Massilia sp. METH4: one gene and its partner. The protein of the gene in region 1 interacts with the protein of each later gene in a pairwise test. Links are inferred from orthologs where the notes say so. Each region holds a gene or a part of one and is shown on either strand. Other genes may lie near its edges.

The links. The genes of interacting proteins can lie anywhere in the genome.
Region 2: the proteins of hflC (region 1) and ftsH interact in binary tests that used the Escherichia coli proteins (3 or more experiments, as listed by UniProt). The link is inferred for Massilia sp. METH4 from one-to-one orthologs.

What each region holds. Positions count from the first base shown.
Region 1 is NZ_CP146614.1:48,922-53,526, reverse strand. Bases 1,349-4,347 are described here. They hold hflC (protease modulator HflC), read left to right. Parts: upstream 1,349-2,408; coding sequence 2,409-3,287; downstream 3,288-4,347. Other genes in these bases: V6Z91_RS00235 (ATP phosphoribosyltransferase regulatory subunit), read left to right, coding at 3,623-4,347; hflK (FtsH protease activity modulator HflK), read left to right, coding at 1,349-2,409. Outside these bases: GTPase HflX, read left to right, coding at 1-1,122; more of hflK, read left to right, coding at 1,126-1,348; more of V6Z91_RS00235, read left to right, coding at 4,348-4,605.
Region 2 is NZ_CP146614.1:4,114,274-4,118,155, forward strand. The notes cover bases 76-3,031. They hold ftsH (ATP-dependent zinc metalloprotease FtsH), read left to right. Parts: upstream 76-591; coding sequence 592-2,472; downstream 2,473-3,031. Other genes in these bases: V6Z91_RS18130 (RlmE family RNA methyltransferase), read left to right, coding at 76-318; folP (dihydropteroate synthase), read left to right, coding at 2,541-3,031. Also shown: more of V6Z91_RS18130, read left to right, coding at 1-75; more of folP, read left to right, coding at 3,032-3,365; glmM (phosphoglucosamine mutase), read left to right, coding at 3,385-3,882. UniProt on the Escherichia coli protein: Acts as a processive, ATP-dependent zinc metallopeptidase for both cytoplasmic and membrane proteins. Plays a role in the quality control of integral membrane proteins.

The DNA of each region.
Region 1 (4,605 bases):
GTCGGTGTGGATTTCGGCCAGGGTGACTTCGCCGCCAGTATCGAGGAATTGATGCTGCTCGCGCGTTCCGCGGGGGTGGAGCCCATCACGACGATCACCGGCAAGCGTTCCAGCCCCGATGCCGCCTATTTCGTCGGCAGCGGCAAGGCCGACGAGATCGGCCACGCCGTGCAGGACCACCAGGTGGAGATCGTCATCTTCAACCATGCGCTGTCGCCCGCGCAGCAGCGCAACCTCGAAAAGCGCCTCAATGTGCGGGTGCTCGACCGTACCAGCCTGATCCTCGACATCTTCGCCCAGCGGGCCCAGAGCCACGAGGGCAAGCTGCAGGTCGAGCTGGCGCAGCTGCAGCACCTTTCCACCCGCCTGATCCGCGGCTGGACCCACCTGGAGCGGCAAAAGGGCGGTATTGGCCTGCGCGGCCCGGGTGAAACCCAGCTCGAGACCGACCGCCGGCTGATCGGCGAACGGGTGCGCATGCTGCGTGCCCGCCTGGCCAAGCTGCGCAAGCAGCATGAAACGCAGCGCCGTTCTCGCGGCCGCAACAATGCCTTTTCCGTGTCGCTGGTCGGCTATACCAACGCCGGCAAGTCGACGCTGTTCAATACCATGACCAAGGCCGGCGTTTACGTCGCGGACCAGTTGTTCGCCACGCTGGACACGACGTCGCGCCGGGTGTTCATGGGCGAGGAAGCCGGCAATGTCGTGATCTCCGATACGGTCGGCTTCGTGCGCGAACTGCCGCACCAGCTGGTCGCGGCATTTCGCGCCACGCTGGAGGAAACCATCCATGCCGACCTGCTGCTGCATGTCGTCGATGGCGCGAGCCCCGTGCGCATGGAGCAGATCGAGGAAGTCAACGCCGTGCTGCGCGAGATCGGCGCCGATCATATTCCCCAGATCCTCGTCTGGAACAAGATCGACGCGGCCGGCCTGGAGCCGGCGGTGGAACGTGATGAGCATGATAAGATTTCACGCGTTTTCATCAGTGCCCGCACGGGTGACGGCCTCGATCTGCTGCGCGCGGCCATCACCGAGGCAGCCCAGGAACAACGGGAAGCGAACCTGCGTCCGAAGGACGACACGCCGCCCGATGCCATTTCCACATTCACCGATGTTTAAAACATGCCTCTTTCCTCACTAGCGAAAAGATTAGGCTTGAAGCTGTCCCTGAACGACCCCCGCTGGGGCCAGGACAAGGATGGCAACAGGCAGGCCCAGGAAGGCAAAAAGCCCGGCGACGGACCGCCGGATCTCGACCAGTTGTGGCGCGATTTCAACCAGCGCCTGAACGGCCTGTTCGGCAACAAGAACCGCAACAATAACGGAGGCGGCGGCGGTGGCAGCGGTGGCGGCGGCGAAATGAAAGGCGCCGGCGTGACCGTTGGCGCGGTCGCCGTCATCGCGCTGCTGGTCTGGTTGGCCAGCGGCGCGTTCATCGTGCAGGAAGGCCAGAAGGGCATCGTCACCACGTTCGGCCGCTTCAGCCACGAGACCCCGGCCGGCTTCAACTGGCGCTGGCCGTATCCGTTCCAGGCCAACGAGGTCGTCAACGTGTCGCAGGTGCGCACGGTGGAAGTGGGCTATCGCGGCAATATCCGCAACAAGCAGGCGCGCGAATCGCTGATGCTGACCGACGACGAGAACATCATCGACATCCAGTTCGCCGTGCAGTACCAGCTGAGCGATCCGGTGGCCTGGCTGTACAACAACCGCGACGCGGAAGACACCGTTCGCCAGGTGGCCGAGACGGCAATCCGCGAGATCGTCGGCCGCAGCAAGATGGACTACGTGCTGTACGAAGGCCGCGAGAAGGTGGCCTACGACACGCAGCAGCTGATGCAGCAGATCCTCGATCGCTACGCGTCCGGTGCCGCCATCACCAACGTGACGATGCAGGGCGTGCAGCCGCCGGAGCAGGTACAGACCGCGTTCGACGACGCCGTGAAGGCCGGCCAGGACCGCGAACGCCTGAAGAACGAAGGCCAGGCCTATGCGAACCAGGTGGTGCCGACGGCGCGCGGCGCCGCCTTCCGCCTGTTGCAGGAAGCGGAAGCCTACCGCTCGATGGTGGTGGAGAACGCGACCGGTAACGCCGACCGCTTCAAGGCCGTGCTGACCGAGTACCAGAAGGCGCCGGGCGTGACGCGCGACCGCATGTACCTGGACACGATGCAGCAGATCTTCGCCAACACCAGCAAGGTGATGGTCGACTCGAAGGCCGGCAGCAACCTGCTGTACCTGCCGCTGGATAAACTGATCGCGCAGGTGGCCGCCACCGAGGCGCAGCGCGCCAATGTGACGGCGCCGCCGCCATCGGCCGTGCTGCTGCCGCAACCGTCGGAACCCGCCTATAACGGGGATTCGAACCGGGCGCGTGAATCGTCCCGTAGCCGGGAGGGCCGTTAATGAACCGTATCGTAACTTTTGCCGTCACCGCGTTCATCGCGCTGATGCTGCTGTCGTCCACCGTGTTCGTGGTGGACCAGCGCAAATTCGCCATCGTCTTCGCCCTGGGTGAGGTGAAGCAGGTGATCCGCGAACCGGGCCTGCACTTCAAGCTGCCGCCGCCGTTCCAAAACGTGATCTACCTGGACAAGCGCATCCAGACGCTCGATTCGCCCGAAGCGGACCGCTTCATCACGGCCGAGAAGATGAACATCCTCGTCGATTCGTTCGTGAAGTGGCGCGTGGTCGACCCGCGCCTGTACTTCGTGCGCTTCGGCGGGGACGAAGGCCGGGCCGGCAACCGCATGTCGCAGATCGTGAAGGCGGCGCTGAACGAGGAAATTACCAAGCGCACCGTGCGCGAAGTGATCTCGGGCCAGCGCGGCAAGGTGATGGAAGGCCTGCGGGCCAAGGTCGACGCCGAAGCGAAGGAGATCGGCGTGCAGATCCTGGACGTGCGCCTGAAGCGTGTCGACTACGTCGAGCAGATCAACAACTCCGTCTACGAGCGGATGAAGGCCGAGCGCCTGCGCGTGGCCAACGAGCTGCGCTCGACCGGTTCGGCCGACTCCGAGAAGATCCGCGCCGACGCCGACAAGCAGCGCTCCGTGATCCTGGCCGAAGCCTACCGCGAGGCCGAGAAGATCAAGGGCGAGGGCGACGCGAAAGCCACGGCGATCTACGCCGAGGCATTCGGCCGCAACCCCGAGTTCTACAAGTTCTACCGCAGCCTGGAAGCCTATCGCGCGTCGTTCAAGACCAAGGCCGACGTGATGCTGGTGGACCCGAACTCGGAGTTCTTCAAGTACTTCAAGGGCAGCGGCTCGGCTGGCAAGTAAGCCGCCGCCGTGAGCGAGCAGCAGGGGCCGGATCCTCGGATCCGGCCCCTGTTTTTTTCCTTCGCGGCTTGCCGCAGAGCGGCGGAAAACCGGTGGCGTAGCAGGGGTTTCGGGGAGCATCGCTCCCTGCCTGCGCAGCGGAGATGGCCTGCAGGCCATCTTCCTTCCAGGCTCCGATTTTTGAAACATTTCCGGAAAAGCGGTGCCTGTCACCGGTTTTTGCTTGTCGTTTTTTCCTGTCGAGCCACGTTTTCGCGTAAAATATGCGGTTCGGTTTGCGCCGCCGCGTTTGCGCGCCAATCCGATTGAACGAATTTCAACAAACCGGTTCTCCCATGCCGAATTGGCTTTTGCCCGAACATATCGCGGACGTTCTGCCGTCCGAGGCGCGCAAGATCGAGGAATTGCGCCGCCTGATGCTGGATAACTTCCGCCGCTACGGCTACGAACTCGTGATGCCGCCGCTGCTCGAATACGTCGAGTCGCTGATGACAGGTGCCGGCCTGGATACCGACCTGCGCACCTTCAAGCTGGTGGACCAGATTTCCGGCCGCATGCTGGGCCTGCGCGCCGACATGACGACCCAGGTCGCCCGCATCGACGCCCACCTGCTCAACCGCGCCTCCGTCACCCGCCTGTGCTATGCCGGCCCGGTGCTGCATACCCGTCCTTCGGGCTTGCACGCCACCCGCGAGCCGCTGCAGATCGGCGCCGAGATCTATGGCCACGCCGGCCTGGAAGCGGATGCCGAGATCCAGGAGCTGGCGCTGGCGTCGCTCGAGATGGCCGGCTTCACCGAAGTGCGCCTGGACCTGGCCCACGTGGGCGTGCTGCGCGCGATCCTCGAACAGGATGCGCTTGCCAAGCGCGACCACGACGCCATCGTGCAACTGCTGCGCGCCAAGGACGTGCCCGGCCTGCGCACCCTGACCGAGGGCTATGCCGCGGCCACGCGCGACGCATTGCTGGCGCTGCCCAACCTGTATGGCGATGTCGATGTGCTGGCCACCGCCAGGCACGCGCTGCCGGACCTGCCGGGCATCGCCAAGGCGCTGGCCGAGCTGGCTGCGCTGGCAGCTTCCGCCATCGGCCGTGCCGAAGTGGCGATCGACCTGGCCGACCTGCGCGGCTACCAGTACGAGAGCGGCGCCACGTTCGCGCTGTACGTGCCGGGCCTGCCGAACGCCGTGGCGCGCGGTGGCCGCTACGACCACGTAGGCGAGGCCTTCGGCCGCGCCCGCCCGGCGACGGGTTACTCGATGGACTTGCGCGAACTGGCGCGCCTGTTGCCGACGGCCGACCGCAAGCACGCGATCCG
Region 2 (3,882 bases), 4.1 Mb from region 1 along the record:
CTGGGCGAGGTGCTGCAGGGCCGCAAGGCCGACCTGGTGCTGTCGGACATGGCGCCCAACCTGTCGGGCATCGCCACGGCCGATGCCGCGCGCATGGAAGACCTGATCGACCTGGCCATCGAATTCTCGCAACTGCATTTGAAACCAGGCGGGGCCTTGCTGGTGAAATGCTTCAAGGACATGGGTTTTTCGCAAATCGTCGAGAAATTCCGCCACGAGTTCAAGACGGTCGCGCAGAAAAAGCCGAAGGCCAGCCGCGACAAATCCTCGGAAATCTTCCTGCTCGGCCGTGGACTGAAGCATCCGGCGCAAAATTGACGCGAATTTGCGGTTTGCTTGCGCCAACCGGTGGAAAAAATCGCCGGATGGCCTTGTATTCCGCACGCCGAGCCGCACATCGGCCCCAGGCGGCGCGCGTTGCGCGCGATCCGCGCAAAATCGCGCCGATTCGGTGGCCGATTTTGATGTTTTGATACGTGCGCTGCTGCTTTCGCGCACCTTTAGGCCGCTTTGTAGCACGCTTTGGCCTAATGCGGGTAAAATCGGATTTCTGCTACAGGTAACAGGTGCGCGAGCATCCAAGGAGTTTTCGTGAATAACATGTTTTCCAAATCCGCCATATGGGTTGTCGTAGCCCTGTTGTTGTTCATGCTGTTCAAGCAGTTTGACAACCACAGCATCTCCGGCGGCAGCAAGACCATTGCGTATTCCGACCTGTTGGATGAGATCAAGGCGAAGCGCATCAAGGACCTCGTCATCGAGGGCAATACCATCACCGCGACGAAAACGGACGATACGCGCGTGCGCACCACGTCCACCTATCTCGACCGCGGCCTGATCGGCGACCTGCGCGACAATGGCGTGCGCTTCGACGTGCGTCCGCCGGAAGAGCCGTCGTTCCTGCAGCAGGTATTCGTGTCGTGGTTCCCGATGCTGCTGTTGATCGGCGTCTGGATCTTCTTCATGCGGCAGATGCAGGGCGGCGGCAAGGGCGGGGCGTTCTCGTTCGGCAAGTCGAAGGCCCGCATGCTCGATGAAACCAACAATACCGTCACGTTCTCGGACGTGGCCGGCTGCGACGAAGCCAAGGAAGAAGTGACGGAGATCGTCGACTTCCTGAAAGACCCGACCAAGTTCCAGAAACTGGGCGGCCGCATTCCGCGCGGCGTGCTGATGGTCGGTCCTCCGGGTACCGGTAAAACGCTGCTGGCGCGTGCCATCGCCGGCGAAGCGAAAGTGCCGTTCTTCTCGATCTCGGGCTCCGACTTCGTTGAAATGTTCGTCGGCGTGGGTGCGTCCCGCGTGCGCGACATGTTCGAGAACGCCAAGAAACATTCGCCCTGCATCATCTTCATCGACGAGATCGACGCGGTCGGCCGTCACCGCGGCGCCGGCATGGGCGGCGGCAACGACGAGCGCGAACAGACGCTGAACCAGCTGCTGGTGGAAATGGACGGCTTCGAGGCTTCGTCCGGCGTCATCGTGATCGCCGCCACGAACCGTGCCGACGTGCTGGACAAGGCGCTGCTGCGTCCGGGCCGCTTCGACCGCCAGGTCTCCGTGGGCTTGCCGGATATCCGCGGCCGCGAACAGATCCTGAACGTGCACATGCGCAAGGTGCCGATCAGCACCGACGTGAAGGCCGACATCCTGGCTCGCGGCACTCCGGGCTTCTCCGGCGCCGACCTGGCCAACCTGGTCAACGAGGCCGCGCTGTTCGCCGCGCGCCGCAACAAGCGCCTGGTGGACATGCAGGACTTCGAGGATGCGAAGGACAAGATCTTCATGGGTCCGGAGCGCAAGTCGATGGTGATCCGCGAAGAGGAACGCCGCAACACGGCGTACCACGAGTCGGGCCACGCCGTCGTCGCCAAGCTGTTGCCGAAGGCCGACCCGGTGCACAAGGTCACGATCATGCCGCGCGGCTGGGCGCTGGGCCTGACCTGGCAGCTGCCGGAACATGACCGGATCTCCGGCTACAAGGACAAGATGCTGGAAGAAATCTCGATCCTGTTCGGTGGCCGTATCGCCGAGGAACTGTTCGTGGGCCAGATGTCCACGGGCGCATCCAACGACTTCCAGCGCGCCACCAAGCTGGCCCGCTCGATGGTGACGAAGTTCGGCATGTCCGATTCGCTGGGTGTGATGGTCTACGAGGACGAGCAGAACGAAGGCTTCCTGGGCGGCACGAACAAGACCATTTCGGAAGCGACGCAGCAGAAGGTCGACGCCGAAATCCGCAAGATCCTCGACTCGCAGTATGCGCTGGCGCGCAAGCTGCTCGAGGAAAACCGCGACAAGGTTGAAATGATGACCAAGGCGCTGCTGGACTGGGAAACCATCGATGCCGACCAGATCAACGACATCATGGCCGGCCAGGAGCCGCGTCCGCCGAAGGCTGGCGTGACGCTGCGCAAGCAGCCCAGCGGCGACGGCCCGACCGCTTCGCCGAACGCGACCGCGCCGGCTTAAGCTGCGCCATCGCATGTCGTGACCTGAAGGGTGAGGAGCGATCCTCGCCCTTTTCATTTGTGGAAAACATGCCCCAGATTCCCTTCGGCCGCTACACGCTGCCGGCCAACCGTGCCCTCGTCATGGGCATCCTGAACGTCACCCCCGATTCATTTTCCGATGGCGGCAAGTTCGCCGCCCTGGACTACGCGCTGTCGCATGCCGAGCAGATGATCCGCGACGGCGTCGATATCATCGATGTCGGCGGCGAGTCGACACGCCCTGGTGCGCCCGTGGTGCCCGCCGAGGAGGAAATGCGCCGCGTGCTGCCGGTGCTGTACGCGCTGCGCGAATGCGGCACGCCCGTCTCGCTGGACACCTACAAGCCGGCGCTGATGAAGGAGGCCGTGCTGGCTGGCGTGGACATGATCAACGACATCAATGCGTTCCGCGCCCCCGGTGCGATCGAGGCCGTGCGCGACAGCGATTGCGCGCTCTGCATCATGCATATGCTTGACAAACCTGCAACTATGCAGGATAAACCTGCCTATGACGATGTCGTACTGGAAGTGACGGCGTTCCTGCGCGAGCGGATCGATGCACTGACGGCGGCCGGGATTGACCGGGGTCGTCTGTGGATCGATCCCGGCTTTGGTTTCGGCAAGACGGTCGAGCATAATTATGCCTTGCTCAAGGCCGGCAGGCGCCTTATCGGCGAGCTCGGCGTCCCGCTGCTGGCGGGGCTGTCGCGCAAGTCGATGATCGGCGCCGTCACCGGCAAACCCGTCGAGGGACGGCTGGCCGGCAGTATCGGCGGCGCGCTGGCCGCGGTCGCCCATGGAGCCGGCATCGTACGCGTGCACGACGTCGCCGAAACGGTCGACGCATTGAAAGTCTGGCACGCAGCCCAATAACTTAACTGAAGAGAACAACATGGCACGTAAATATTTCGGTACCGATGGTGTCCGTGGCCTGGTCGGTGAAGCGCCGATCACGCCGGACTTCGTGATGCGCCTGGGTTACGCCGCCGGCAAGGTGCTCGCGCGTACGGCCACGGCGGGCACGGCCCGCCCCACCGTCCTGATCGGCAAGGACACGCGCATTTCCGGCTACATGCTGGAGGCGGCACTGGAAGCGGGTTTCGCAGCGGCCGGCGTGGACGTGATGCTGGCGGGCCCGATGCCCACGCCGGCGATCGCCTACCTCACGCGCGCCCTGCGCCTGTCGGCCGGCGTGGTGATCTCGGCTTCGCACAACCCGTACCAGGATAACGGCATCAAGTTCTTTTCCGAGCAGGGCACGAAGCTGCCCGATTCCGTCGAACTGGCCATCGAGGCGCAGATCGACCAGCCGATGGCGTGCGTGGCGCCCGAAAAACTGGGCCGCGCCAAGCGCCTGGAAGACGCCCAGGGCCGCTACATTGAATTCTGC